Regions from separate parts of the Mycobacterium adipatum genome, predicted to be linked through region 3. Evidence: predicted binding sites of a transcription regulator. Region 3 holds the regulator's gene; each other region holds the start of a gene.
The links. Region 3 encodes LexA, which represses DNA repair genes until DNA is damaged. Its sites were predicted from a motif close to CGAACANNTGTTCG; they were not measured.
Positions count from the first base shown of each region.

Region 1: cofD (2-phospho-L-lactate transferase) is a predicted target of LexA. The motif match lies at 5,227-5,240, and genes of this name have one in related genera.
Region 2: A7U43_RS06305 (HNH endonuclease signature motif containing protein) is a predicted target of LexA. The motif match lies at 1,567-1,580, and genes of this name have one in related genera.

Region 1 is NZ_CP015596.1:4,855,277-4,865,127, forward strand. Features, by position in the region: gene manA (mannose-6-phosphate isomerase, class I) at 1-1,070, opposite strand, end outside; gene A7U43_RS23045 (TobH protein) at 1,075-2,145, opposite strand; gene A7U43_RS23050 (phosphomannomutase/phosphoglucomutase) at 2,142-3,542, opposite strand; gene A7U43_RS23055 (DUF3499 domain-containing protein) at 3,685-4,116, opposite strand; gene A7U43_RS23060 (metallopeptidase family protein) at 4,247-4,669, shown strand; gene A7U43_RS23065 (WhiB family transcriptional regulator) at 4,705-4,974, opposite strand; gene cofD (2-phospho-L-lactate transferase) at 5,445-6,431, shown strand; gene A7U43_RS23075 (coenzyme F420-0:L-glutamate ligase) at 6,428-7,771, shown strand; gene A7U43_RS23080 (NUDIX hydrolase) at 7,768-8,301, shown strand; gene manB (mannose-1-phosphate guanylyltransferase) at 8,353-9,441, opposite strand; gene A7U43_RS23090 (glycosyltransferase family 2 protein) at 9,443-9,851, opposite strand, start outside.
Region 2 is NZ_CP015596.1:1,355,761-1,365,611, forward strand. Features, by position in the region: gene tilS (tRNA lysidine(34) synthetase TilS) at 1-870, shown strand, start outside; gene hpt (hypoxanthine phosphoribosyltransferase) at 833-1,459, shown strand; gene A7U43_RS06305 (HNH endonuclease signature motif containing protein) at 1,738-3,036, shown strand; gene A7U43_RS06310 (SIMPL domain-containing protein) at 3,140-3,877, opposite strand; gene A7U43_RS06315 (zinc-binding dehydrogenase) at 3,919-4,935, opposite strand; gene A7U43_RS06320 (LLM class flavin-dependent oxidoreductase) at 4,935-6,113, opposite strand; gene A7U43_RS06325 (alpha/beta fold hydrolase) at 6,110-7,087, opposite strand; gene ftsH (ATP-dependent zinc metalloprotease FtsH) at 7,195-9,480, shown strand; gene folE (GTP cyclohydrolase I FolE) at 9,497-9,851, shown strand, end outside.
Region 3 is NZ_CP015596.1:3,948,559-3,958,409, forward strand. Features, by position in the region: gene A7U43_RS18735 (PhzF family phenazine biosynthesis protein) at 1-380, shown strand, start outside; gene nrdR (transcriptional regulator NrdR) at 382-843, opposite strand; gene A7U43_RS18745 (LysM peptidoglycan-binding domain-containing protein) at 919-1,416, opposite strand; gene lexA (transcriptional repressor LexA) at 1,638-2,312, shown strand; gene A7U43_RS18755 (LGFP repeat-containing protein) at 2,320-4,389, opposite strand; gene A7U43_RS18760 (acyl-CoA dehydrogenase family protein) at 4,505-5,662, opposite strand; gene A7U43_RS18765 (molybdopterin guanine dinucleotide-containing S/N-oxide reductase) at 5,760-8,036, shown strand; gene A7U43_RS18770 (TetR/AcrR family transcriptional regulator) at 8,033-8,602, opposite strand; gene A7U43_RS18775 (acyl-CoA dehydrogenase) at 8,610-9,851, opposite strand, start outside.

The DNA.
Region 1 (9,851 bases), 910 kb from region 3:
ACCTGCGGGCCGTCGTGTTCGGCCGGCGCGTCGATAACGTGTCCCACCTGTTCGCCGCTCACCTGCAGCACCGACACCGCGAACTCCGGGGCCGGGGTGTCATAGACCAGTTCGGCCCCACCGCGGGTCGATCGGGGCAGGATCACCGAGTCGTCGGCCGGCGTGAAGTCCAGCACGCGCAGCAGTTCCGGCACGTCGACGTGCTTGGGCGTCAACCCGCCCCGCAGCACATTGTCGGAGTTCGCCATCACCTCGAAGCCCACGCCGTGCAGATAGGCGTGCAGGTTGCCGGCCGGCAGGTAGATCCCCTCGCCGGGCGCCAGCGTGATGCGGTTCAGCAGCATCGCGGCCAGCACCCCCGCGTCACCGGGATAGCGTTCACCGAGTTCGAGGATCGTCTTGGCCTCGGCCTGGAAGGTCGTCTCACCCGAACGGATGTAGTTGATCGCGCCGTCGAGCACGGCGGGCACCAGCAGATCGAGTGCGGGCTGGGGCGCGGTGATCCAGGTGGTGAACAACGCGCGCAGCCCGTCGGCGTCGGATTGGCCCTCGAGCAGGGCGATGTAGGGATCCAGGTCGGCGACGGCCAGCGCACGCATGAATTCCACGCTGGCCGCGGCCGGGCGGAACCCTGCCAGCGCCTCGAACTGGCCCAGCGCCACGATCAGTTCCGGCTTGTGGCTGGCGTCCCGGTAATTGCGGGTCGGCGCCGACACCGGAATGCCGAGCCGCTCCTCGCGTTCGAAGCCGTGCACGGCCTGCTGACTGCTGGGGTGCGCCTGCAGCGACAACGGCTCGTCCGCGGCGAGTACCTTGGCCAGAAACGGCAACCCGTCACCGAATCGGGCCCGCGCGCCCTCGCCGAGTTGCCCCGCCGGGTCGGCGCCGATCACGTCCAGCAGCGAGCGCTCACCCTCATCGGTCACGCAGTGCGCCGAGTCACCCGGGTGCGCGCCGAACCACAGCTCCGCCTCGGGATGTTGTGTGGGGCTTTGCCTTCCGGTGAACTCAGCTATCGCGGTACGCGACCCCCACGCGTATTTCCGGACAGCGCCACGGAGCAGATTCACACCCTCAACCTCGCACCAGTCGTAGGTACACGGCGGTCATCTCCAGACGCACCGCCAGCGTCGCCAACTGCTGTTCCAGGCGCACGCCCCCGATCACGGTCCCGGCGTCGGGCACATCGTCGGCGCTGACCACATCCAGGTCGGCAAAGCCCTCGGTCCGCGTCACCACCGCGGGTCGGCGCTCATCGGAGGTCAGCACCACGGTGCGCACCCGCGACGGCAGCGGACCGTCGAATTCCTCGTCGTGGAACAGCGCGGTCTCGTAGTCCACCGGCGCGATGTTCAGCGGGCTCACCGCCGCCAGCGCGTCGGCGAGCCCGACCGCCGCCACCACCTGACGCGCCACCCGCAGCAGCACCGCAGCGCCGTGCTGCGCCAGCGCCAGCATCGCCGCGCTGTCCGCGGCCAGCACGACGTCGCGGCCGGTCAAGCGCTCGGCCAGCGTCTTGGCCGGATTGGTGAACAGCTCGCGGGCCGCGCTGTTGCGCAGGGCCTCGGCATCGAGGGCATCGGCCAGCGCACCGATATCGACGCGCGCCGCGTCGTCGACGACGGACAGCACCGCCACCCCGGCCGCCAGATAACGGGTCAACCCGAACTCGTCGGGGACCGGCAGCCGCGGCGCCAGCACGGCCGCGCGACCGGCCGTCGCGTCGCGCAGCGGTCCCTCGTGCGGCGCGACCACGGCGACCCGTGCACCGCGGCGCACACCGGTCGCGGCGGCGGTCACCAGCACCGGATCACCGGCATCGGCGCCGGCCACCACCACGACATCCAGCGCACCGGTCCACGGCGGAACCTCGGGCGCCACCACGATGGGGACACCGCTGGCCGCCCCGAGCGCCGCCGCCAGCACGGCGCCGGCGGCCCGGGCCGCGCCGGCCTCGGCAATCCAGATGAGCGTGCGCGGCGGGATCTCGGACCGCAGCAGATCCAAGGCACCCTCGTCGACCGCGGCCGCGGTGGCGCGCACCTGCGCGCCGGCCATGGCGGCCGCCCGCAGCAGCCCCTCGCGGTCGGCAGCCAGCAACCCCTCGACATCGTCGAGGTCGATGGTGGCCGCCCGAGAGGTCACGGCGCCGGCTCGCTGCGCGCGGCAATGAGACTGGCCACCTGCTGCACCACCTCGTCGACTTCCTCGGTGGTGCGGGCCTCGACATTGAGCCGCAGCAGCGGCTCGGTGTTGGAGGTGCGCAAGTTGAACCAGCGGCCATCACCGAGATCCACCGTCACACCGTCGAGATGATCCAACGACTGGATACGGCTGCCGAATGCGGTGAGCACGGCATCCACACACCCCGGGGCGTCGGCGACGGTGAAGTTGATCTCGCCGGAGGATTCGTAGCGCTGGTAGTCGGCCATCAGCTCCGAGAGCGGACGCTGTTGTTCGCCGAGGGCGGCCAGCACGTGCAGCGCGGCCAGCATTCCCGAGTCGGCACCCCAGAAGTCACGGAAGTAGTAGTGCGCCGAGTGCTCACCGCCGAAGATGGCGCCGGTCTCGGCCATCAGCCCCTTGATGTAGGAGTGGCCCACCCGCGAGCGCACCGCGGTGCCACCTCGTTCGGTGATTAACTCCGGCACCGCACGTGAGGTGATCAGGTTGTGGATCACCGTGGCACCGATCTCGCGGCCCAGCTCGCGGGCCGCGACCAGGGCGGTCACCGCGGACGGCGACACGGGCCGCCCCCGCTCGTCGACGACGAAACACCGGTCGGCGTCCCCGTCGAAGGCCAGCCCGATATCGGCACCCGATGCCAGCACGTGCGCCTGCAGATCGACCAGATTGGCCGGATCCAGCGGGTTGGCCTCATGGTTGGGGAAGGTGCCGTCGAGTTCGAAATACAACGGCAGCACCGTGATACCGGGAATCGCCCCGAGCACTGCAGGGGTGGTGTGCCCACCCATGCCGTTTCCGGCGTCGACGGCGACCCGCAACGAACGCATCGCGGACAGATCGACCAGTGAACGCAGGAATTCGCCGTACTCGGCGAGCAGATCGCGATCGGTGATCGTGCCGGCGGCACCGTCGTACGCGGGTACGCCGTCGATGACCTCTTGAGCGATGGTGGCAAGACCTGTTTCCCGCCCGACCGGCAAGGCGGCGGCGCGGCACAGCTTGATGCCGTTGTAAGCGGCCGGGTTGTGGCTGGCGGTGAACATCGCGCCAGGGCAGTTCAGCAGGCCCGAAGCAAAGTACAGCTGATCGGTGGAGGCGAGCCCGATGCGGACCACGTCGAGGCCCTGGGCGATGACGCCCTCTGCGAACGCGTCGGACAGCGACGGCGAGCTCGCGCGCATGTCATGCCCGATGACGACGGTGTCGACCGTTGCGGCACTGTCCTCGTCGCGCACCAGCCGGGCGAAGGCACCGCCGACGTCACGGACGAACGCGTCGTCGATCTGTTCTCCGACCAGCCCCCGCACGTCATAGGCCTTGATGACAGCGTGGACAGCCTCAGCGGGCCGAGACATGGCTCTCCTCGCTCTCTGTGTACAGGGGAATCAAAGAACTGCTTGGCACACTCAGCCTAGTGTCTCGCCACGGCGGCCGCCGCAGGTCCCGTGAGCGGGCACGACGCAATCCGCCGCCCGCCGGGATCCGAGCCGGGCCGGATTACTCCGAGTTCGGCTCGGGGTCCGGAAGCACCCGCAGATGACCGCGCCGGCGGCCGTTGGGCTCCGGGCGACGCACCGGAGGGGCCATCAGGGCACCGCCGGGCAAGCCGGTGCCGGGATCGGAGAATCCGGCGGGCACGCCGTTCACCAGCGATTGCACGCCGTCACGGCCTTCCCGGACGGCATCGGCGAGGGCCGACAGATCGTCCTCGTCGGGATGGGTCGGCAACGGACCGGCATGGCGCACCAATTCCCATCCGCGGGGAGCGGTGATCCGGCCGGCATGCACGACACACAAATCCCAGGAGTGCGGCTCGGACACGGTCGCCAGGGGTCCGACGACGGCTGTCGAGTCCGAATAGACAAAGGTCAGCGTCGCCACGGCGTAGTGCGGGCACCCGGGCCTGCAGCAGCGACGGGGAACGTTCACGCAGGGAAGATTATCGTGCGGCGACGCGTCGGGCCTCCGGACACGCGCGCGCCGGGGTCGCCGATCTCCAACCGTTACCATCTCTGGCGTGGCGCAGCGTATCCATCGGGGTTCCCGGCGCGGCCGTGGAATGCGCGGGTCGCTGCTGCCGCCGACCGTGCCGGGGTGGCGCAGCCGCGCCGAGCGATTCGACATGGCGGTACTGGAGGCCTACGAGCCGATCGAGCGCCGGTGGCATCAGCGGGTGTCCGGATTGGACGTCGCGGTCGACGAGATCCCGCGCATCGCGCCCAAGGATCCCGATAGCGTGCAATGGCCGGCCGAGGTGGTGGCCGACGGCCCGATCGCGTTGGCACGCCTGATCCCGGCCGGAGTGGATGTCCGCGGTAACGCCACGCGGGCGCGAATTGTCTTGTTCCGCAAGCCGATCGAGCGACGCGCCAAAGACACCGACGAACTCGCCGACTTGCTACATGAGGTGTTGGTGGCGCAGGTGGCCACCTATCTGGGCGTCGAGCCCTCCGTCATCGACCCTTCGGCCGAGGACGAATAGCGCGTTGCGACCGGTGCGGCCGCAACGCGCCTGCGTCAGATGATGCCGCGCTTGAGGCGGCGACGCTCCCGCTCGGAGAGGCCACCCCAGATACCGAAGCGCTCATCGTTGGCCAGTGCGTACTCCAGGCACCGGTCACGTACCTCACAACCCTGGCAGATCCGCTTGGCCTCGCGGGTCGAGCCGCCCTTCTCCGGGAAGAACGCCTCGGGGTCGGTCTGCGCACACAGACCGCGCTCCTGCCACTGGTCGTCGTCCTCGATCGTGTCGGGCGCCAACTCGATACGGTCGGGCACCAGACTCAGATTCGGGCGCCCGACGACGTCGCTCGCCGCTGGATCGGTAGTGGTGTGCGGTGCACTGTCCACTGAACCGAGCATCCGGTCTTCGAACCGGAGCGCGCGGTCGAAATCGACCTGCTCAAAAGACATGTTCCGCCTCCTCACCTGATAATTTTCCCCGTTGTTGCCGATCGGAGCCCATACTGAATCGCGGATCGGCAAACCCTCCAGCACTGCCCCAGCTATCACTATTGTGATGTCAGGCCATCTACGATTCGAACATACGATCGAATCCCGGTCTGCGGCACCGAAACCGGCGGGCGAACCACGAATGACACTGATGTGATTAGACACGCGTTAGCTGTCAGGGTCAAGCGGAATGGCTGGTTTTCATACCATCTCGTGACATAGATCCGGCGTGTCCACGCTCCGGCGTGTTCGCCACACCCGGGTGGCCACACCGACAAATGCTGGCTGGCCTAGGGTCTGAGGGCGTGAAGGTCACAGTTCTGGTCGGCGGCGTGGGTGGCGCCCGCTTCCTGCTCGGCGTCCAGCATCTGCTGCGACTGGGGCAGTTTGCCGATGCCGGCGCCGAATCCGAGCACGAGTTGACCGCCGTGGTCAATGTGGGAGACGACGCGTGGATGTTCGGGGTGCGCATCTGCCCCGACCTCGACACCTGCATGTACACCCTCGGCGGCGGTATCGATCCCGAACGCGGCTGGGGTCACCGTGACGAAACGTGGCATGCCAAGGAGGAACTGGCCGCCTACGGCGTCGCGCCGGATTGGTTCGGACTCGGCGACCGGGACCTGGCCACCCATCTGGTGCGCAGCCAGATGCTGCGCGCCGGCTATCCGCTCTCGCAGGTCACCGAGGCACTGTGCACACGATGGGCGCCCGGTGCCCGGCTGCTGCCGGCCAGCGATGACCGCAGCGAAACCCACGTCGTCATCACCGATCCCGAGGGTGAACGCAAGGCGATCCATTTCCAGGAGTGGTGGGTGCGTTACCGCGCCAAGGTCCAGACCCACAGCTTCGCCCACATCGGCTCGGACAAGGCGACCGCCGCCCCCGGTGTCACCGAAGCGATCTCCGACGCCGATGTCGTGCTGATCGCGCCGTCCAATCCGGTCGTCAGCATCGGCTCCATCCTGACGATCGGGGGGATCCGCGGCGCCCTGCGATCCACCCCGGCTCCCGTCATCGGTTACTCCCCCATCATCGCCGGAAAGCCGTTGCGCGGTATGGCCGACGAGTGCCTCTCGGTGATCGGTGTCGAATCATCCTCGGAGGCCGTCGGAAAACACTTCGGCGCCCGCAGCGGAGTCGGCATCCTGGACGGCTGGTTGATCGATCAGGGCGACTCCGCCACCATCGACGGCGTGCAGGTGCGCCAGGCGCCATTGCTGATGAGCGACCCGGCGGTCACCGCCGACATGGTGCGGGCCGGCCTGCAATTGGCGGGCGTCGCGCTATGAGCGCCGAGCACGGAACCGCCGGGCCCATCGAGATCATCCCGGTGACCGGGCTGGGCGAGTTCCGGCCCGGCGATGATCTGGCCGCCGCGATCGCCGATGCCGCCGCCTGGCTGCGCGATGACGACGTGGTGGTCATCACCAGCAAGGTGCTCTCCAAGACCGAGGGCCGTATCGTCAGCGCACCCACCGACCCCGAGCAGCGGGACACCCTGCGCCGCAAGCTCATCGACGACGAGGCCGTGCGGGTACTGGCCCGCAAGGGCAAAACCCTGATCACCGAGAACGCCATCGGGTTGATCCAGGCCGCCGCCGGCGTGGACGGCTCCAATATCGACACCGCCGAACTCGCCCTGCTGCCGGTGGACCCGGACGGCAGCGCCGCGGCGATCCGCGCCGGCCTTGCCACCCTTCTCGAGGTCCGGGTCGGCATCGTCATCACTGACACCATGGGGCGCGCCTGGCGCAACGGACAGACCGATGTCGCCATCGGCGCCGCCGGGCTCACGGTCCTGCACGGCTACGCCGGAGCCACCGACCCGCACGGCAACGAACTCGTGGTCACCGAGATCGCCGTCGCGGACGAACTGGCGGCCGCGGCAGATCTGGTGAAGGGCAAGCTGACCGGCATCCCGGTGGCGGTGGTGCGTGGCCTGCGGTTGCACGATGACGGCTCCAACGGGCGCACCTTGGTCCGCAGCGGCGAGGATGACCTGTTCTGGCTCGGCACCGCCGAGGCGATCGAGCTGGGCCGCAGACAAGCACAGCTGCTGCGGCGTTCGGTACGGCAGTTCGGTACCGAACCGGTGCCCGCGGAACTCATCGAGGAGTCGGTCGCCGAGGCGCTGACCGCGCCGGCCCCGCACCACACCCGCCCGGTGCGATTCGTATGGGTGCGCGACCCGCAGACCCGGCTGCGATTGCTCGATGCGATGAAGCGGCAGTGGCAGGCCGACCTGACCGGGGACGGCCGCTCCGAAGACGACGCTCGGCGACGCACCGATCGCGGCCAAATCCTCTACGACGCACCTGAACTCGTCATCCCGTTCATGGTGGGCGATGGTGCGCACAGCTACCCGGACCCACAGCGCACCGCCGCCGAACACACCATGTTCACCGTCGCCGCGGGTGCGGCGGTACAGGGACTGCTGGTGGCGCTGGCCGCCCGCGGGATCGGCAGCTGCTGGATCGGTTCGACCATCTTCGCCGCCGAGATCACCCGCCGCGAGCTCGCCGTCGAAGACGAGTGGGAACCGTTGGGGGCCATCGCAATCGGCTACCCCACCACGGCGGCCGGGCCCCGCGACCCGGCGTCGACCGATGGGTTGCTGATCGAGCGATGAGCCTGCACGCGTCCGTCGTCGACACGTTGTCGCGTTGGCATGCACCCGATCCCGAGCAGGACGCTCTGCGCCATGCGGTCCTGGCATTCGTGTTGGCCCGGCCCGACGCCTGCGCCCGGGCCTGCGCGCCCGGGCACATCACCGCCTCGGCGCTGGTCGTCGACCACAGTGGCGGGCACGCGCTGCTGACGCTGCATCCGCGCGTCGGGAAGTGGCTGCAATTGGGTGGGCACTGTGAGGACTCCGACTCCGATATCAGCGCCGCGGCGCTACGCGAGGCCACCGAGGAGTCGGGCATCGAGGGACTGCGTATCGAGCCGGACCTGGCGGCCCTGCATGTCCATCCGTTGACCTGCTCGTTGGGCTCGCCCACCAGACATCTGGATCTGCAGTTCATCGTGCGCGCCCCGACCGGGGCCGAATTCATACGCAGTGCGGAATCGCTGGACCTGCGGTGGTGGCCGCTGGATGCGATGCCCCAGGATGATCCGGCACTGTTGACCCTGGCCCGGGCGGCCCGCACGGCGTAGCGGCGCGATCACCAATTAGCTTCGTGCGCAGCGTATTCCGAAGCGCCGCCGCTAGACGTCGGTGGAGTAGCGGATGCCGCCGTCGGGGATGGTGACCCCCGGCCACACCCGGGCACCACGCAGCAGCTCGCAGCGGGCCCCGATATCGGCTCCGTCGCCGATGACACCGTCGCGGATGAGCGCCCGCGGCCCGATGCGCGCACCGAACCCGATGATCGAGCGTTCGATGACCGCGCCGGCCTCCACCCGGACACCGTCGAAGATGACCGCGCCGTCCAGGCGCGCGCCGGCACCGATCTCCGCGCCGCGCCCGACCACGGTGCCGCCCAGCAGCAGCGCACCCGGGGCGACGGCCGCTCCGTCGTGGACGAGGAACTCCCCGCGTTGATGCTGCAAGGCCGGCGACGGCGCGATGCCGCGCACCAGATCCGCCGAACCCCGCACGAAATCGTCGGGGGTGCCCATATCGCGCCAGTAACTGGCGTCGACGTAACCGCACACCAACTTTCCGTCGCTGAGCAGCTTCGGGAACACCTCGCGTTCCACCGAAAGGGCCCGGTCCTTCGGGATCTGCTCGATGATCTCGCGGCGGAACACATAACAGCCGGCATTGATCTGGTCGGTCGGCGGGTCCTGCGTCTTTTCCAGGAATGCGGTGACCCGGCCGTCGGCGTCGGTGGGCACACACCCGAACGCGCGCGGATCTCCCACCCGCACCAGGTGCAGCGTCACATCGGCCCGGTGGCCGGCGTGGTAGTCCAGCAGCGCACCGAGATCGGCGCCGGAGAGCACGTCCCCGTTGAACACCAGCACGGTGTCGTTGCGCAGCTTGTCGGCCACGTTGGCGATACCACCACCGGTGCCCAGTGCCTCCTTCTCGACCACATACTCGATCTCCAGCCCGAGTTTGGAGCCGTCACCGAAGGCAGCTTCGAACACCTCGGCCTTGTACGAGGTACCCAGCACCACGTGGTGGATCCCCGCCGCGGCGATCCTGGAGAGCAGGTGGGTCAAAAACGGCAGGCCGGCCGTCGGCAGCATCGGCTTGGGCGCCGACAAGGTCAGCGGACGCAAGCGGGTGCCCTGCCCACCGACCAGGATTACCGCGTCCACCTTCGACGGATCGAGTGTGCCGGCCATGTCAGAGCCGTCCTTTCGTCTGCTTACGTCGAGAGTTCCGGACCACGAGACCGGCGCGGGCGGCCAGCGCACCCCTGATCGTCCACCTCAGCGGGGCCTGCCACCAGCGCGAATGGCGGTCAGCCAGGAAAGTGTAGGTGCTGCGGTGGTGGGCCGCCAGGTTCCGGGCGGGATCCCGTCCGGTCGAATGTCCCTTGTCATGCAGGATCTCGGCGGACGGCACGTAGATGTTCTGCCGGCCCGAGCGCTCCAGGCGATCACCGAGGTCGACATCCTCCATGTACATGAAATAGCGCTCGTCGAAACCGCCGACGTCGACGAAAGCGTCCCGGCGTAACAGCAGGCAGGCACCGGACAGCCAGCCGACCGGACGTTCGCTGGGGGTCAGTCGCTCCTGCCGGTAGGCCGCC
Region 2 (9,851 bases), 2.6 Mb from region 3:
GTGGGACTGTCCGGGGGTGCGGACTCGCTGGCCATGACGGCGGTGGCCGCCCCGTTGCGCCCCACCACGGCGCTGATTGTGGACCATGGCCTGCAGGCCGGTTCGGCGGACATCGCCGAATGGGCCCGCGCTCAGGCCATCGCGCTGGGATGTGTTGACGCACAGGTACTTCGCGTCGATGTGGGCACAGTCGGAGGGCCGGAGGCGGCCGCCCGTACGGCTCGCCACGCGGCACTGCAAAGCGCCCGGGACGGCGCACCGGTGCTGTTGGCGCACACCCTCGACGATCAGGCCGAGACTGTGCTGCTGGGGCTGGGCAGGGGTTCTGGGGCCCGCTCGCTGGCCGGGATGCGGGCCTATGACGCGCCCTGGTGCCGCCCGCTGCTCGGTGTGCGCCGGGAGGCGACGGCCGCGGCCTGCGCGGAATTGGGTCTGACGCCGTGGCAGGACCCGCACAACATCGACCCGCGCTTCACCCGGGTCCGGCTGCGCACCGAGGTGCTGCCGCTGTTGGAGGAGGTGCTGGGTGGCGGGGTCGCCGAGGCGCTGGCGCGCACCGCCGCCGCGCTGCGCGAGGACACCGAGGCGCTCGATGCCGCGGCCGCCGAGATCGGACCCCACGAGGGGCCGCTGCCGTTGGCGGACCTGCACGGATTGTCCGCCGCGGTGCGCCGGCGCGTCATCCGGAGCTGGCTGCTGTCCGGGGGAGCCTGCGATCTCAGCGACTCCCAGATCCGGTCGGTCGACGTTCTGGTCACGGCGTGGCGCGGCCAGGGCGGGGTCGCGGTGCCGAGCAAGCTGCCCAGGCAGCGTCTGTTCGCGGCCCGCCGCGATGGCGCTCTGGTGCTCTACCGTCAGCCGGTCATCTGATCCCGGCTACGCTGTGACGGTGACTGCGGAGTTGTATCCGGGCGACATCAAGTCGGTCTTGCTGTCCGAGGACCAGATCAAAGCCAAGACCGCCGAACTGGCCGGCCAGATCGCCGCGGACTTCCGTGACGGCGGGCCCGATCAGGATCTGCTGTTGATCACCGTGCTCAAGGGTGCGGTCCTGTTCGTCACCGATCTGGCCCGGGCCATCCCGGTGCCCACCCAGCTGGAGTTCATGGCGGTCAGCTCGTACGGATCCTCCACCTCGTCCTCCGGTGTGGTGCGCATCCTCAAGGACCTCGACCGGGATATCAACGACCGGGATGTGCTGATCGTCGAGGACATCGTCGATTCCGGTCTCACGTTGTCCTGGCTGCTGCGCAACCTCGCGACCCGGCGTCCACGGTCACTGAAGGTGTGCACGCTGCTGCGTAAACCCGACGCGGTACGCGCCGATGTGGAAATCGAGTACGTCGGCTTCGACATCCCCAACGAGTTCGTCGTCGGTTACGGCCTGGACTACGCGGAGCGCTACCGCGACTTGCCCTATATCGGCACGCTGGAACCCAAGGTGTACGAAAACCCCTAGGTCTGCGTAACGCGTGGAACGGGTTTCGGGAACGATCGCCCGGCGCCGCATCGTGGCCGATTTTCGGCGTCATCGCTCTTGCGCGGCCCGGTTTGGCGGCGTAACATCGAACATATGTTCGAAACATAGAGCTTCCGGTATGCACCCGTGGAGCAGTTGACCGCGACGGATGTCGCTACAGAGAGAGGTTCGGCGGCCCTGGGGCTTTCCGAGCCGTGTTGCCCATTCGGACTGTTGTTGCCTGCCCGGGTGCACCTCTGTGAAAGCCGGTATCCACTGTGGACGCCACCGATCTCGATACGTTTGTTGATGCGTTGATCGATGACCTCACACCTGCCGCCGTGCGGGATGGGGATCGCACCCTGTTCCACCTCCTGGACAGCCCCAGGCGGATTCTTGACGACCAGGCGGTGGTGGCGGTGCTGGCGGCCGCGGTCACCCTGCGCAACCTGGCCGACCATGTGATCGCCTCGGCGGTCGCGGCGGCGGAGCGGGCCGGGATCCCGGCGCGGCGGCACCTACGCACGGGGGCCGATCTGCTCACCAGTATCGGGGTCGCTCCGGGTGCGGCGTATCGAGCGGCGCGGGTGGGGCGGGCGGCAGAGGCCCTGCCGGCGTTGACGGCGCAGCAGCGCCTCGGTGGGATTGGGATCGAGTTCGCCGATGCCGTCGGCAAGGGCGTCGCGCATATCGAATCCCGGGTGGCGTTGTCCGATGACGAGCGCGCCGAGGTTGTCAGGGCGCTGATGGTTCAGAGCACCCCGTCGGGGGTGGACAAGACGGCCCGCGGGATCGCCATCGCCAAAGCCACGACCCAACCGGTCGACAACACGGTGCCGGTGGCGGAGAACACCGACCTCAACGACATGAACGTGGCGCAAACCGGTGACGGGCGGGTGGCGGCCACCCTGGACCTCGACATCCTCACCGGCGAAGAACTGCTCGCCGCCCTCGACCCGCTATGCCGACCCGTCCCGCTGCCCGACGGATCCCCGGACCCCCGCCCAGCCGGGCGGCGCCGCGCCGACGCCTTCGGGCAGATACTGCGCACCTACCTATCCAGCTCCGGGCGCCCGACGAGCGGTGGGGTCCTCCCGCACGTCACCCTCATCCGCCCGACCACAGCCGGTGTGGACTGCCTCGGGTTCGGTGGGCCCATCACCACCGCGACCGCTGAGCTGATCGCCTGCGACAGCACGCTGACCGCGGTGCTCGTCGACCACTCGGGCGCACCACTGGATGTGGGGCGCAGCGAACGGCTCTTCACGCCCGCGATCCGCAAAGGGTTGGCGGTCCGCGACGGCGGCTGCGCACACCCCGGCTGCGGGCGACCGGTGTCCTGGTGCGACGCCCACCACATCACCCCCTGGGAACACGGCGGCACCACCAGCCTCGACAACGGGGTCCTGCTGTGTCGGCTCCACCACACCGCCATCCACCACGGCGGCTGGCGGGTCTACCTCGGCCCCGACCGCCACCCCTGGTTCATCCCACCGCATGCCCCGGGCACACCCGAGCCGGCGCATCTGCGCTCGCACGCCCGACGCACCATGACCGACCTACCCACGGCTGCATAACCACACCTGCACCGCACCTTGAAAACTTCACAGAGAAACCGGCGGTCGCGTCGATTGCGTTGGTGGCCAACCCAATTACTGCAAAGGCCAACGACTCAGGGCGCTAGGTGAGCTCCCAGATGACCGTCACCGAGAAGCCCACGCTCTGCTCGCCGGGGGAGAGCGGTACCGACTCGGCCATCGCCGCGCGCGGCATCGGGACCGGCGGCGGCGGTGTGGTGCCGTCGGCCTCCGAGATCGAGATGACGTCTCCCAGATTCATGCCGGACAATTCGGCGTACTGCTGGGCGCGGTCCTTGGCGTCTTCGAAGGCGCGGGTGCGAGCATCGCGCACCAGTGCGGAGTCATCGGCGATCGAATAGCTCACCGAGTTGATCCGGGTGTTGTCTCCGCCGGTGGTGACGATCAGGGCCAAGATGTCCGAGGCGCGGCCGGCGTCGCGGATCTTCACGTCGATGGCATTGCTCGCGCGATAGGAGGCGATGCTGGTGCCGTCGGAGTTGTACTGCGGCTGCAGGGAAACCTGGGTGGTGCTGATGTCCTTCTGGTCGATCCCGGCGCCGGTCAGCGCGTCGATCACGGCTTGCTGACGCTGACTGGTCTGGTTGAGCGCGCCGGTGACATCGGCGGCGACGGCTTCCATCGCCGCCGAGACGGTGAGCGTGTCCGGGGTGCCCTGCACCTCGCCTGATCCGACGACGGTGACCTGGCGCGCGGCGCCCGCGGACGGGTCACCGACCGCGGGACCCGACTGTGCATCGCAGCCGCTGAGCCCGACGGCGAGCACCGCCGCCGCGGAAGCGAGACAGACACGGACCGGCAATCGTTGCGCGAGGGTCATGTTCGCACCCTAGCGCCTCACGGGGTGACTGTGGTCAACCGTCACGGGGTGACGACGATCTTGCAATGCCGTTCCGGATCGGCCAGATCTGCGAACGCGCCCGCCACCCCGTCCAGGTCCACCTCGCCGGTGATCAGCGGAGCGACATCGATATCGCCCTCGGCGATGGCACGCAGCGACTCGGCGAATTCGGTTGGTTCGTAGCCGAATACGAAGTGCAGGCTGATCTGCTTGGCGCTGGCGTAGAACGGATGCACGGTATCGGGCTGCATGCACACGCCGGCCACCACCACCCGCGCCCCAGCCGGTGCCCGGCGCAGCACGTCGTCGATGACTCCCGGAGCCCCGACCGCCTCGAACACCACCGCCGGTCTGCTCTGGTGAAACGGTGATCCCTGGGCGGGATCGACGCTGACATGTGCCCCGACGACCTCGGCGAGTGTCCGCCGGGTGGGTGAGAAGTCGGACGCCACAATGGTTTCCACACCACGGTATTTCAGTGCGGCGACTATCGCGATACCGATCGGCCCGCAGCCGATGACCAGCGCGGTCTCGCCACGCTCGATCTTCGAGGTGTTGACCGCGTGCAGGCCCACGGCCATCGGCTCGGTCAGCGCGGCATGCCGAGCATCCAGGCCGTTGGGCACCGGTAACAGCAGTGGCGCCGAGAGCAGCATTCGTTCGGAGTAGCCACCGACGGTGTGGTTGCTGTACACGATCATGTCCAGGCCGGTCGGCGTCACCAGTACCGGGACCGAGGTCACCAGCGTCCCGGGAGCGGGTGCGTCGGTGCCCGGGCCGGCTTCCAGCACTTCGGCGCTGAACTCGTGGCCCAGGTATACGTCGGCGGCCAAGTCGATTCCGGCCAGGGTATCCGGCATGCCCTCCATCTCGGCGCCCGCGGCCAGCATCTGGTCGCCGTGCGCGGCGAAATGCAGATCAGAGCCGCAGATGCCACAGGCCTTGACCGCGACCAGCACCTGACCGGGACCCGGTACGGGCTCGGGCACGTCGTCGCGCACCACCATCGCGCCGGCACGCAGGACCGCGGTGCGCATCAGCTCTTCTCGCTCTGGTGCTCGGTGATGGCCGCGACGATGGCCTGCCCGGCCCGGCCGAGCAGCTGGTCGCGCATGCCCTTGGCCCACTCGTGCGAGGCGCGCGGCGCGCTCAGCTGTCCCTTGAAATGGGGGATGACCTCGCGGGCGAACAACTCGTAGGAGTGATAGGTCGCGGCCGGGGACGCCCAGTCGTGACCGAGCATCAGGAACGTGCCGAACCCACCGGAGCGGTCCAACAGATCCTGGATGTAGGCGATGGCCTCGTCGGTGGTGCCGATGCAGCAATTGCCCTTGGCTGCATAGTCTTCGACGAACTTCCTGGCGTCACCCTGGCCGCCGTCGGTGGCGTTGGACAGCGGCACGAATCCGGCTGCGCCGAAATAGTTCGCGAAATCCTGCAGCCCGTAGGTGCAGTCTTCGATGGCCTGCTCCTTGGTGTCGGCGACGTGCACGATGCCCAGCACCCGCCAGTCCTTGCGATCGGGTGCCGCGCGCCCCGACTTCTGCGCTTGTTCGGTCACGATGTCCCAGGTGGTCTCCACCGCCGCCACCCCGCCGGGAACCGACATCGACAGGGAGAGCAATGACGTGCCGAGTTGGCCGGCCAGCCGCGGCCCGGACGGTGACACCATTGCCGCGGTGGAAATCTCCGGGTAGGGCCAGGTGTAGGGGCGAATGTGCAATGCGGCATCGCGCAAGGTGAACCAGTCGGTCTGCCGGTCGATACGTTCCTCGGGCCCGGCCCGAAACAGCGCCAGGATGGCCTCCAGCGACTCCTGCATCATCCGGCGCTGCTCGACCGGATCGATTCCCATCATGTAGGCATCCGAGGGCAGCGCCCCCGGGCCGGTGCCGAACATGACCCGGCCCCTGGTCAGGTGATCGAGCAACACCCAACGGTCGGCGACCATCAGCGGATGGTGATACGGCAGCGACACCACGCCGGTACCGAGCCGGATGTGCCGGGTGCGCTCGGCGGCCGCAGCGATGAACACCTCCGGGCAGGCGATGAGTTCGTAACCGCCGGAATGGTGTTCACCGAACCAGGCTTCGTCGTAGCCCAGACGGTCCAGGCGCTCGACCCGATCCATGTCGTACTGCAGCGCCAACGTGGGGGATTGGCCGGTGGGGTGGAACGGGGTGATGAAGACGCCGAAGTCCAGCGGAGCGGTCATTTCGACACCTCGCCCAGGAACTCCAGCAGTACCGCGTTGACCTCTTCGGGTCGCTCTTGTTGTAACCAGTGTCCGGCGCCCTCCAGCAGCACTTCGCGGTAACCGCCGGTGGCCACCTCGGTCACCCGGTCACGTGGGGTGAAGCTCAGCACCGGGTCGGCGCTGCCTGCCAGGAAAAGCAGTGGCACATCGATCGTGGTGGCCGCCACGTTGCCCGCGGACGGGTCGGTGATCTCCCAGTTGCGGTCGAAATTGCGATACCAGTTCAGCGGCCCGGTGAAGCCGGTCACCTCGAACGCCCGCACGTACTCCTCGAACTCCTCGGCACTCAGCCAGTCCGGCAGCGGAGGCAAGGGCTGTGCGGCCATCTCGTCGACCGGACCGGTGAAACCCTCCAACGCGACCATCCGCTGCAACGAGGCCCGGACGTCGGCGTTCAGCGCCGCATCGGCCACCCCGGGCTCCTGGAAGTACAGGATGTAGAAGAAATTGTCGCCGAAGATGTGCCGCCAGATCTGGGTGGGCGGAGCCGGGGCCCGCGGAATCGGGGGCACGCTCAGCGCGGCTACCGCGCGCACCCGGCTCGGGTGATACAGCGGGAAATTGGTGACCACGGGGGACCCCCAGTCGTGGCCGACGAGCACCGCGCTCTCGGCGCCCACGTCGTCGAGCAGCCCGGCGATATCGGCGGTCAGTTCGGCGATGTTGTAGTCCTCGATCGCCTCCGGTCGCGATGATCCGCCATATCCACGCTGGTCAGGGGCTAGAACGTGGTAACCGGCCGCGGCCAGCGCAGGAATCTGGTGTCGCCACGAATAGGCCAGTTCGGGGAAGCCGTGGGCCAGCACGACGACCGGATTGCCGGGCTCACCGGCCTCGGTCACCCGCAACGTCACGCCATTGGTATCGACTAACCGTTCGGTTGGTGTGATCACGATCTCACCCAAGCACACGGGCCCGGGACGGGCGAGCATCCCGGGCAGGGAACTTCCGATCGTTGGTCAAGCGGTAGCCTTGAATTTCCCAACTGCACTTATCGGAAGGACCGGGCCGGCCGCGCGTCTGTAGGCCGGAGACATCGATGAACCGTAAAAACGTCATCCGCACGCTCACCGCGATCGCCGTGGTGCTGCTGCTGGGTTGGTCCTTCTTCTATTTCAGCGACGACACCCGCGGCTTCAAACCGGTCGACACCTCGGTGGCGATGGCCCAGATCAACGCGGACAACGTCAAGAGCGCCCAGATCGACGACCGCGAGCAGCAGCTGCGCCTGGAACTGAAATCGGGCAACGGCGACACCGAGAACAGCGACAAGATCCTCACCAAGTACCCGACCGGTGTCGGGGTCCAGCTGTTCGATGCGTTGAGCGCCAAGAACGCCACGATCAACACGGTGGTCAACCAGGGCAGCGTGCTGGGCACCCTGCTCATCTACATGCTGCCGCTGCTGTTGTTGGTCGGCCTGTTCGTGATGTTCTCCCGCATGCAGTCCGGTGGCCGGATGGGCTTCGGCTTCGGCAAGTCCAAGGCCAAGCAGTTGTCCAAGGACATGCCCAAGACCACCTTCGCCGATGTGGCCGGCGCCGATGAAGCGGTCGAAGAGCTTTACGAGATCAAGGACTTCCTGCAGAACCCGAGCCGCTACCAGGCGCTGGGCGCGAAGATCCCCAAGGGTGTGCTGCTGTTCGGCCCGCCGGGAACCGGCAAGACGCTGCTCGCCCGTGCCGTGGCCGGCGAGGCCGGTGTCCCGTTCTTCACCATCTCCGGCTCGGATTTCGTCGAGATGTTCGTCGGCGTCGGCGCCTCCCGGGTGCGGGACCTCTTCGAGCAGGCCAAACAGAACAGCCCCTGCATCATCTTCGTCGACGAGATCGACGCCGTCGGACGCCAGCGCGGCGCGGGTCTGGGCGGTGGCCACGACGAGCGCGAGCAGACGCTCAACCAGCTGCTGGTGGAGATGGACGGTTTCGGTGAGCGCCAGGGCGTCATCCTGATCGCCGCCACCAACCGGCCCGACATCCTGGACCCGGCGCTGCTGCGTCCCGGCCGGTTCGACCGTCAGATCCCGGTGTCCAACCCGGACCTGGCCGGCCGCCGCGCCGTGCTCAAGGTGCATTCGGCCGGAAAGCCCATCGCCCCCGACGCCGACCTGGACGGTCTGGCCAAGCGCACCGTCGGCATGTCCGGTGCCGATCTGGCCAACGTGATCAACGAGGCGGCGCTGCTCACCGCCCGCGAGAACGGGACCGTCATCACCGGGGCGGCGCTGGAAGAGGCCGTGGACCGCGTGGTGGGCGGACCGCGCCGCAAGAGCCGCATCATCAGCGAGCAGGAAAAGAAGATCACCGCCTACCACGAGGGTGGTCACACCCTGGCAGCGTGGGCGATGCCCGATATCGAACCGATCTACAAGGTCACCATCCTGGCGCGCGGCCGGACCGGCGGGCACGCCGTCGCGGTACCCGAGGATGACAAGGGCCTGATGACCCGCTCGGAGATGGTCGCGCGGCTGGTGTTCGCGATGGGCGGCCGCGCCGCCGAGGAACTGGTGTTCCGCGAGCCCACCACCGGCGCGGTGTCCGATATCGAGCAGGCCACCAAGATCGCCCGCGCGATGGTCACCGAATACGGCATGAGCGCCAAGCTCGGCGCGGTCCGCTACGGCACCGAACACGGCGATCCGTTCCTGGGCCGCTCCATGGGCACCCAGGCGGATTACAGCCACGAGGTCGCCCAGATCATCGACGACGAGGTGCGCAAGCTGATCGAGGCCGCCCACACCGAGGCGTGGGAGATCCTCACCGAGTATCGCGATGTGCTCGACATCCTGGCCGGCGAGCTGCTGGAGAAGGAGACCCTGCACCGCAAGGAGCTCAAGGCCATCTTCGACGGGGTGAAGAAGCGTCCGCGGATCACCATCTTCAACGACTTCGGTGGCCGCGTGCCCTCGGACAAGCCGCCGATCAAGACACCCGGGGAGATCGCGATCGAGCGCGGTGAGCCGTGGCCGCCCCCGGTGAAGGAACCCGCGTACAAGACTGCCATCGTCGAGGCCAGCAAGGCCGCCGAAGCGGCCGGCCACAACGGTGCCAACGGTTCCGGTACCCACAGCGCGCCCCCCAACGGTCAGGGCCATGGTCAGGCCCAGCCGGATTACGGTGCGCCGGCCGGCTGGCATGCGCCGGGCTGGCCGCCGCGCCCGACCGGCGGCGAGGCACCTCCGCCGCCTCCTCCCCAGCAGGGCTGGTACCCGCCGCAGCATCAGCCGGGCCCGCCACCCCCGCCCTACCCGCCGCAGTACGCGCCGTCCCCGCACTCGCCCGGTAACGAGCAACAAGGGCCGGACGCACCACCCAGCCGTGGCTGAACAGAACGGAGCGTCGATGACGACGTCGGAGAACGACCTCGCCGCAGCGGTCGGCTTCACGCCCGCGAGCTTCGACCAGGAACGCGCGGAAGCAGCGGTCCGCGAGTTGCTGATCGCAGTCGGTGAGGATCCGGACCGGCACGGCCTGGTCGACACCCCGGCTCGGGTCGCGCGGGCGTACCGGGAGATCTTCGGCGGGCTGTACACCGATCCCGACACGGTGCTCAACACCACCTTCGACGAGCAACACGACGAACTGGTGCTCGTCAAGGGAATCCCGATGTACTCCACCTGTGAGCACCACCTGGTGTCGTTCCACGGTGTGGCCCACGTCGGGTACATCCCCGGGCTGGACGGCCGGGTCACCGGCC
Region 3 (9,851 bases):
TGCCGGAAGCCGACGGCGAGTGGACCGTGATCAGCGCCCGATCGGACTGGGCACCCGATATGGCCATCTACCACCTGGAGTCGGTCGAGCAGGTGCTGGCCGCCGACACCGCCGATTACACCGACGACGTCGAGCATTACCTCTGGGCGTGGACGGACGAGTGCCGGGGCGCTCTGCGGTCCCGGATGTTTGCGCCGCACCTCGGCATCGCCGAGGACGAGGCGACCGGCGCGGCGGCGGTACGGATGACCGACCACCTGAGCCGAGATCTGCTCATCACCCAAGGCAGAGGCTCCGAGATTCGTACGTGGTGGGACCCGGCGGGTTGGGTCAAGATCGCGGGCCGGGTGGTAGCCGACGCCGGCGTCCGACTGGATTGAATCAGCCGGAGGTGGAGACACGGTGGGCGCGCAGCGCCTCGATCTCCCGTTCGAAATCGTCGGCCGAGGTGAAGGACCGGTACACCGAGGCGAACCTCAGATAGGCGACCTCATCGAGATCGCGGAGCGGGCCGAGGATCGCGAGTCCCACGTCGTGGCTCGCAATCTCGGGCGAACCCGCGGCCCGCACGGCGTCCTCGACCTGTTGTGCCAACAGGTTGAGCGCATCATCGTCGACCTGTCGGCCCTGGCATGCCCGGCGCACACCCTTGATGACCTTCTCCCTGCTGAACGGTTCGGTCACCCCGCTGCGCTTGACGACCGCGAGCACCGCGGTCTCGACCGTGGTGAATCGACGGCCGCATTCCGGGCAGGACCGGCGACGCCTGATGGCCTGACCCTCATCGGTTTCCCGGGAGTCGACGACACGTGAGTCCGGGTGACGACAGAACGGACAGTGCATCACCGCTCCTTCGCCGCACCGCAGATCGACCAGTTCGAATGTCGTCGAGCCTACCTGGGTACCGCAGAGCACGCGTCAGCCGATCGGTGCGATGAGCGTCTGCCCGGCCTGCACCGTGCCTGTTTCGAGCTTGTTGAGCTCGCGGATGCGCTCGACGATCTGGCCCGCGGGCGCATCCGGGGCCACCCGGTGGGCGATGTGCTGCAGCGTCTCACCGTCCTGCACGTACACCACCGACAGGCGGGTGGGCAGCTGGACGGGCTCTTCGGTGGGACCGCCCAGCTGGGCGACGAGCCCGAGCCACAGGGTGATTGCGCCGGCCAGCAGGGCCAGCAGCACCGTGGCGGCCGGTGTGATCGGCCGGCGCCGGTGCGAGGCGCGGGACATCAGCACCCCGCTGCCGCGGTGGCCCAGGGGTGCACCACCGGGGCGGCGCGAGGATGGGACACGACGCCGGCGCACGACGACGTCGCGGGGCAGGGGCCACACCTCGGCGGCCATTGCGGGCCGCGGCGACCGAGCCGGGGCGTACGCACTGTGCCGAGTGTCCGGGCGAGCTTCGAGAATCGTCATCTGAGCGCCTCTCCGAGTAGGGGTCTTTCGCTTCTGTGTTCGAATGCTAGTCGATCATGTGTTCGATGAATAGAACATGTGATCGAACTGTTGCGAAACGATAGACCGGGGCACCGACAAGTGGACGCGTCCCGCGCGGCCACCCGCCGGGCCGAGGGCGAACACGACACGCCTCGAACACATGTTTGATTATCTGTGCGGTGGCGACTACATTCGGGCACATGAGCGACAGCACCGAAACCCCTGAGGCACGCTCCAGCCTGACCGAGCGTCAGCGCACCATCCTGGAGGTCATCCGCACCTCCGTGACCAGTCGCGGGTATCCGCCGAGCATCCGTGAGATCGGCGACGCCGTCGGCCTGACCTCCACCTCGTCGGTGGCGCACCAGCTACGCACCCTGGAACGCAAGGGTTACCTCCGCAGGGACCCGAACCGGCCCCGCGCCGTGGACGTGCGCGGTTCCGACGATGTGGTGACCCCCATCGTGACCACCGATGTGGCCGGGTCGGACGCGCTCCCCGAACCGACATTCGTGCCGGTGCTCGGCCGGATCGCCGCGGGTGGCCCCATCCTGGCCGAAGAGGCCGTCGAAGAGGTCTTCCCGCTCCCCCGCGAGCTGGTCGGCGAGGGTTCGCTGTTCCTGCTGAAGGTGGTCGGCGAATCCATGATCGACGCCGCGATCTGCGACGGCGACTGGGTGGTCATCCGCCAGCAGAACGTCGCCGAGAACGGCGATATCGTCGCGGCCATGATCGACGGCGAGGCGACCGTGAAGACCTTCAAGCGAACCCGCGGTCAGGTGTGGCTGATGCCGCACAACCCGGCGTTCGAACCGATCGACGGTAACGACGCGGTGGTGCTCGGCAAGGTCGTCACCGTGATCCGCAAGATCTGACGGACCCTCAGTCCGCCCGGACGAATCCGTTCGTCCGGGCGAATTCCTCACTGGCGAACCAGATCTCGGCCTCGGTGTCGCGGTAGCCCGGGCTCCCCGGAGCCCAGTACAAACCGGTCTTGGTGTCCGCCTTGATCGGGTAGCCCTCCGGCGCCCGGTAGCGGTCACCGGTGGCCAGCCGCATCGAGGTCCATCCGGCGTCCTCGGGCTCGTCGTCCTGTATCGCGGCGTGACGCCCACTCGGGAAATCCGGTTCGTACGCGGTCTGCGGCGGCGCGATCACCGCGGTGGGTGACTCGATCCGCGTCGGCGCGGTGTCCACGGCGTCCGGGTCGTCGTCGAAACTCAGCACCGCATCCTGCTCGGCGTCGAGCTCTTCGAGATCGTCGGCGTCGACATCGCGCTCCGCGGCGGGTTCGCCGTCGTGGTCGTCGGCGTCGTATCCGTCGCCGTCGTATCCGTCGCCGTCGTACTCGTCGCTGTCGTACTCGTCGGCGTAGTCGTCACCGCTGTAGTCGTCACCGTCCTCGGTGCCGGATTCGGCCGGCGGCGCCGACGCCCACGGGCTCTGCGGGGTGTAGGGAGCCGGTTCCGGGCGGCTGGGGTACCCGGATTCGTAGCGGTCCCCGTATCCGCCGCTGTAGCCGCGTTCGTAGGGATCCTCACCGTCGTGGTGACCGTCGTCGAAGTGGCCGTCACCGAAGTGGTCACCGTCGCGGGGACGGCGGTTACGCAGGACCGCGACGCCGATCAGCGCGAGCACACCGAGCAGCGGGATCAGGCCGAGCAGCCACCACCAGGAGAACCAGCTGGCGCCCTTGCCGGAATCGCCGTCGGCCTGCGGCCCGTCCGCCGGGGCCTGCGGCGCGTCCGCGCCCGGCACCTCGAGTCCGGCGAGCTGAGACTGCAGACCGGCGGGCTCGGTGCTGAACTTCTTGGCCGCCCGGTCCCACGAGATCGAACCACCGTTGAACTGCTGGCTGACGATATCGCCGTTCTCGGTCTGGTCGGCCTTCGGCGCCCCGAGCTCACCGGTGGCGCCACCCAGCTTCTGCCATGCGGCGTTCATCGCGCCACGCACGATGACGGCGCCGAAATCGGGTGTCCAGAAGATGACGGGCTGGTCCTCCGCGGCGAACTCGACCACCCGACTCTGCGGGGTCAGTCCGCCATCGGCCTCGCTGGTGGTGGGGAACCCCAGATCGCCGGTCGGCCCGCCGACACTCTCGTACTTGGCCAGCACCTGTCCGGTGACCACGTTGGCGCCGGTGTCGGGGCTGTAGAAGATCTTGCCGCCGGCGTAGTTCTGCCCCACGCCGTCGGCGCCGATCGCGTACTGCGCGCCCTCCTCGGCGCCCAGCGGCCCGAGTGCGCCGCCGGCGGCACGGCGGGCGGCGGCGATGGCAGAGGTGGCGTCCGAGGGGACCTCGATGGCCCCGAGCTGACCTGCCAGCTCAGGCGGCACCGTGGTGAAGGCCTTGGTCTTGCGGTTCCACGAGATCTCACCGCCGGTGAACTTCTGGGTGACGACATCGCCATTGGTGGTCTCATCCTCGCTGGGTACGCCGAGCGCTCCGGCCGAACCCCCGAGCGCATCCCAGGCCTGGTTGATGGCGCCGCGCACGACCCGCGCACCGGTGTCCGGCGTCCAGAAGATGACCGGCTTGTCCGGCGCGCTGAAGGTGGAGTTGCGACTGTTGGCCGCCCGGCCGGGGCCCTCGTCGATGGTCGGGAAGCCCAGGTCACTGTCGGCAGGACCGCCGAGCGACTCGTACTTCTCCAGGATCGCGCCGGAGACGATATGCGCGCCGGTATCGGGGGTGAAGAAGATCTTGCCCGAGGCAAAGTTCTGCCCGAAACCGTCACCGGCCGGGTAGACGCCACCGTCCTTGGGGCCCAGCGGACCGGTCTCACCGCCGCCGGTCTCCCAGGCCGCGGTGATCGCCGCGTCGGCATCACTTTCCGGCGTGGCGACGGCCGGCGGCGCCATCAACACCGACGCGAACAATCCGGCGCTCACGAGCCCTACCGCAAGCCGCCCGGCAATCCTGCTAAGCCGGGATCGCTGCCTGGTCATCGGTCCTCCCCGAAGTCGTGCAAAACCACACGAAAGTATCGCGTTCGTCAACTTTGCGTCAGCCGACCACGAAGTCGTGGGATATCGCCACCTGCGCGTTATGCGTGTCGGACCTTCACACCCCCAGGCCGCGGCCGATGATCTCCTTCATGATCTCGGTGGTTCCGCCGTAGATCGTCTGGATCCTGGAGTCCAGGAATGCCCGCGCGATCGGGTATTCACGCATGTAGCCGTAGCCGCCGTGCAACTGCAGGCAGCGGTCCACCAAACGCACCTGCGCCTCGGTGCTGTACCACTTGGCCATCGCCGCCTGATCGACGGTGAGCTTGCGGTCCAGGTGCAACCGGATGAACTCGTCGACCATGATGCGGATCGCGGTCGCCTCGGTGGCCAGTTCGGCCAGCACGAACCGGTTGTTCTGGAAGCTGCCGATCGGCTTGCCGAACGCCTTGCGCTCCTTGGTGTACTGCAGGGTCTGCTCGAGCGCGGACTCCATCGCCGCGGCGGCCATCACGGCGATGCTGATGCGTTCCTGGGGCAGGTTCTGCATCAGATAGAGGAAGCCCATGCCCTCCTGGCCGAGCAGGTTCTCCACCGGAACCTGCACATCGGTGAAGGACAGTTCGGCGGTGTCCTGGGCATCGAGGCCGATCTTGTCGAGGTGGCGTCCCCGCTCGAAGCCCGCCATCCCGCGCTCGACCACCAGCAGGGAGAAGCCCTGCGCGCCCTTCTCCGGGTCGGTGCAGGCCACCACGATCACCAGATCGGCGTGAATGCCGTTGGTGATGAACGTCTTGGACCCGTTGAGGATGTAGTGGTCGCCGTCGCGGACGGCGCGGGTCTTGATGCCCTGCAGATCGCTGCCGGTACCGGGTTCGGTCATTGCGATCGCCGTGATCACTTCGCCGCTGCAGAATCCGGGCAGCCAGCGCCGCTTCTGCTCCTCGGTGGCCAGTTCGATCAGGTACGGCGCGATGACATCGTTCTGCAGGGTGAAACCCAGTCCGCTGTGGTGGCCCGCGGCGGTCTCCTCGGTGATGACGACGTTGTAGCGGAAGTCCGGGTTGCCGCCGCCGCCGAACTCCTCCGGAACGGCCATGCCCAGAAAGCCCTGCTTACCGGCTTCACGCCAGACCTCGCGGTCGACGATCTTGGCCTTCTCCCACTCCTCCCGGAACGGTGCCGCATGGCGCTCCAGGAAGGCGCGGTAGGACTCGCGGAACAGATCGTGCTCGGGCTCGAACAGGGTGCGGTCGTATTTGACGACGCCCATCGTGTGACCTCCGGTACTGGTATCAGGGTGCGTGGCGCCCAACATATACCAACCAGATGGTTGGTAGAGCCGCCGGCCGGGGCTCTAGGATCGGTGCGTGTCGCGAGCCAGCCTGGCCCACTGGGGCGCTTTCACCGCCGAGGTCAGTGCCGGCGACCTCACGGCCGTGCGCCCGCACGCCGGTGACGACGACCCCTCGCCCCTGCTGGGCAACCTGCCCGGTTCCATCCGGCACCGCTCCCGGGTCGCGGGCCCGGCGATTCGGCGCGGTTGGCTGGACAACGGGCCGGGGCCAAGTGTTCGTCGCGGCGATGACGAGTTCGTGGCGGTGTCCTGGGACGAACTGTCCGATCTGCTCGCCGGCGAACTACGACGGATCATCGCCGAACACGGCAACGAGGCGATCTACGGCGGGTCGTACGGCTGGGCGAGCGCCGGCCGGTTCCATCACGCGCAGAGCCAGGTGCATCGCTTTCTCAAACTCATCGGCGGCTACACCTCCTCGCGGCACTCCTACAGCCTCGGCGCGACCGGGGTGATCATGCCGCGGGTGGTGGGCACTCATGACGATCTGTTCAAACGCTCCACGCAGTGGGAGGTGATCGTCGAACACACCGATCTGCTGGTGGCCTTCGGCGGTCTGGCGCTGAAGAACACCGGGATCAACCACGGTGGCACCACCGCACATCCGGCACGCGACGCGCTGCGCCGGTTCCGGGAGCGGGGCGGGCGCATCGTGTCGTTCTCCCCGCTGCGCGACGATGTCGACGGCGACCACGAATGGCACGCCCCACGACCCGGCACCGATGTGGCCGTCATGCTCGCGCTGGCCCATGTGCTGGCCACCGAGGACCTCGCCGATCGCGCGTTCCTGGACACCTACTGTGTCGGGTACGACCGTTTCGAGCGGTACCTGCTCGGCACCGACGACGGCGTGCCGAAGTCGCCGGCCTGGGCCGCGACGATCAGCGGGCTGGCGGGAGAGGACATCACCGCGCTGGCCCGCCGGATGGCCGCGGGCCGCACCCTGGTGACCATCAGCTGGTCGCTGCAACGCATCCGCCACGGCGAGCAGGCGCCGTGGATGGGCCTGACGCTGGCCGCCATGCTCGGCCAGATCGGCTTGCCCGGAGGCGGTTTCGGGCACGGCTACGGATCGATGAACGAACCGGGGCTGGCACCGCTGCGCTTCCCGTTGCCGGTGCTGCCGCAGGGCCACAATCCGGTCTCGACGTTCATTCCGGTGGCCGCCGTCAGCGATATGCTGCTGCACCCCGGCCGGGAGTACGACTACAACGGCCGGCGCCAGACGTTCCCGGATATCCGCCTGGTCTACTGGGCCGGGGGAAATCCGTTCCACCACCACCAGAACATCGGCCGGTTACGCCGCGCGCTGGCCCGGCCGGACACCGTCGTCGTGCACGACCCGTACTGGACGGCGATGGCCAAGCACGCCGATATCGTGGTTCCCTCCACCACCGCCTATGAACGCGACGACTACTCCGGCTCCCGCAATGACCCGATGCTGATGGCGATGCCGGCACTGGTCGAGCCCTACGCACAGGCGCGCGACGACTACACCACCTTCGCCGAACTCGCGCGGCGCTTCGGCGTCGCCGACGAGTTCACCGAGGGCCGCACCGCCCGGCAATGGCTGGCGCACCTGTATGCCACGTGGTCGGCCGGTGTGGACTTCGATGCGCCGTCCTTCGACCAATTCTGGGCCGACGGGCAGCTACGGCTGCCGACCGAGCCCGGGCTGACCCTGCTGGCCGATTTCCGCGCCGACCCGCACACCAACCGGCTGAACACTCCGAGCGGCCGCATCGAGATCTTCTCCGCCGAGATCGACAGCTTCGGGTACGACGATTGCCTGGGCCACCCGGCCTGGTTCGAGCCCACCGAGTGGCTGGGCGGTGAGCGCGCGCGGACCTACCCGCTGCACCTGATCGCCAACCAGCCCGCCAGCCGGCTGCACGGCCAGCTCGACGGTGGCGCCACCAGCCAGCAGTCGAAAGTACAAGGCCGCGAACCCATCCGGATCCATCCGGCGGACGCGGCCGACCGTGGCCTGGCCGACGGGGACGTGGCGCGGGTGTTCAACGACCGCGGCGCCTGCCTGGCCGGCGTGGTGATCGACGACCGGCTGCGCCCGCGGGTGGTGCAGTTGTCCACCGGCGCCTGGTTCGATCCGCTCGAGCCGGGCGACCCGGATTCGCTGTGCGTGCACGGCAACCCGAATGTGCTGACCGACGACATCGGCACCTCGGCGCTGGCCCGTGGCTGCACCGGCGCCCATGTGCTGGTGCAGCTGGAGAAGTTCACCCAACACCTGCCACCGGTGCGGGCGCATGAGCCGCCGGTGATCCGCTAACCCGGGGACAATCGCGGTGCGACGAGGTCGACGAAGGCGTCGACGACCCGGTACGCGTCGGCGATCGGTTTGCCGTGCAGAAGCGCGCCGGAGAGCATGGTGTTGACGATGCCCCACAGCATGATCGCGGTGTCCGCGGATTCCTGGTCGCCCAGTGAGGCGAAATCCGCGGACAGGGCCCGCAGGGCGATCGCGGCGAAGTCCTCCATCAGGGCGGCCGCATTGGCATCGGCGGTGTTCTGCAACAGCATGCAGACCTTGAAGAAGCCGGGACGACGCTCGAAGGTGGCGATGATGCCGCGGACCTTCTCCCGCACCCGCCGCTCCGCCGGGCCGGTGTCGGCGACTGCGGGCGCGAATACTGGCTGCGCCCAGTCCATCAGCACCGCGGCGTAGACATGCTCCTTGGAGCTGAAGTAGCGGTACAGCGTGCCCAACGCGACATCGGCCGCGTCGGCGACATCACGCATCTGGATGTGGTCGTAGTCCTGCGCCTTCAGCAGAGCCTGCGCGGCGGCCACGATCTGCGACCGGCGGGCCTGTTTGTAGCCGGGCATGTCGGTCATGGCGGCCTCAATTCCTCGGCAGCCCGAGGATCATCGTCGCGATGATGTTCAGCTGGATCTCGATGGTGCCGCCGCCGATGACCTCGGCGGGCATCATCAGGCTCTGCCCCACGGCCGGCTGCTCGCCGCCGCCGACCATGGCCGCGCGCCCGCTGAAGACCAGCGCGTCGGCGGTCACCCGGCGCACCAGCAGCGCGGTGCCGACCTTCCCGACGCTGCTCGCCGGGCCCGGGCCGTGCCCGGCGAGCCGGCCCAGGGTGTCGCGCACCGCCAGTGCGCCGATGGCATTGGTCGCCGCCCGGACCTCCCCCAGCGCCCGGCGCACCGTCACATCCGCCGCGCCGGCCCGGCGGGCCAGGGCGCGCAGCTCGCTTTCCTTGTCCAGCTTCACGTAGGCGCCGATCGCCACCCGTTCATTGGCCATCGTGGCCAGTGCGTGGGACCAGCCCGCGGTGGGTTCGCCCACCAGCATCTCGTCGGGAACGAAAACGTCGTCGAAGAAGACCTCGTTGAAGTGTTCGTCTCCGCTGGCGGTGCGCAGCGGTCGGACCCGGATTCCCGGGGTGCTCATGTCGACGAGGAAGTACCCGATACCCTTGTGTTTCTTGGCTTCCGGATCGGTACGCGCCAGCAGGGCACCCCAGTCGGCACGCTGCGCCGAGGATGTCCATACCTTCTGGCCCTGAATCACCCATCCGCCATCCACTTTGGTCGCCCTGGTCGACAGCGCGGCCAGATCCGATCCGGCACCGGGTTCGGAGAACAGCTGACACCAACCGATCTCGCCACGCATCGTGGGCACCGCGAACCGCTCGCGCTGGGCGTCGGAGCCCGCGGTGAGCACCGTGGGCAGGATCCACTGCGCAATGCCCAGCGACGGCCGCACCAGGTGGGGTCGCTTGTCGTATTCCTCGTCGATGATCAACTGCTGCGCCGGTGAGGCATCCAGACCCCACGGTGCGGGCAGATACGGCACGACCAGGCCGGCATCGGCCAGCGCGGTGCGCTGCGGGCCGGTCCAGTACTCCGCATATTCGGGGTTCTGCCGACCGGGCCTCTCGTTGCGCAACGCCGCCGCGGCGTCGAGTGCCGCCGCGACACCGGCGCGGAAATCCGGCTCGACCGCGGTGAGCTCGATGGTGAAGTCTCGCCCGGGTAGGTCCGGATCACCAAGGGCGCGTGCCCAATCCGTCACCGGTCCGATGGCGGCGGCCAGGCTGATGGCACGTTTCCAGTACAGGTGCAGGTC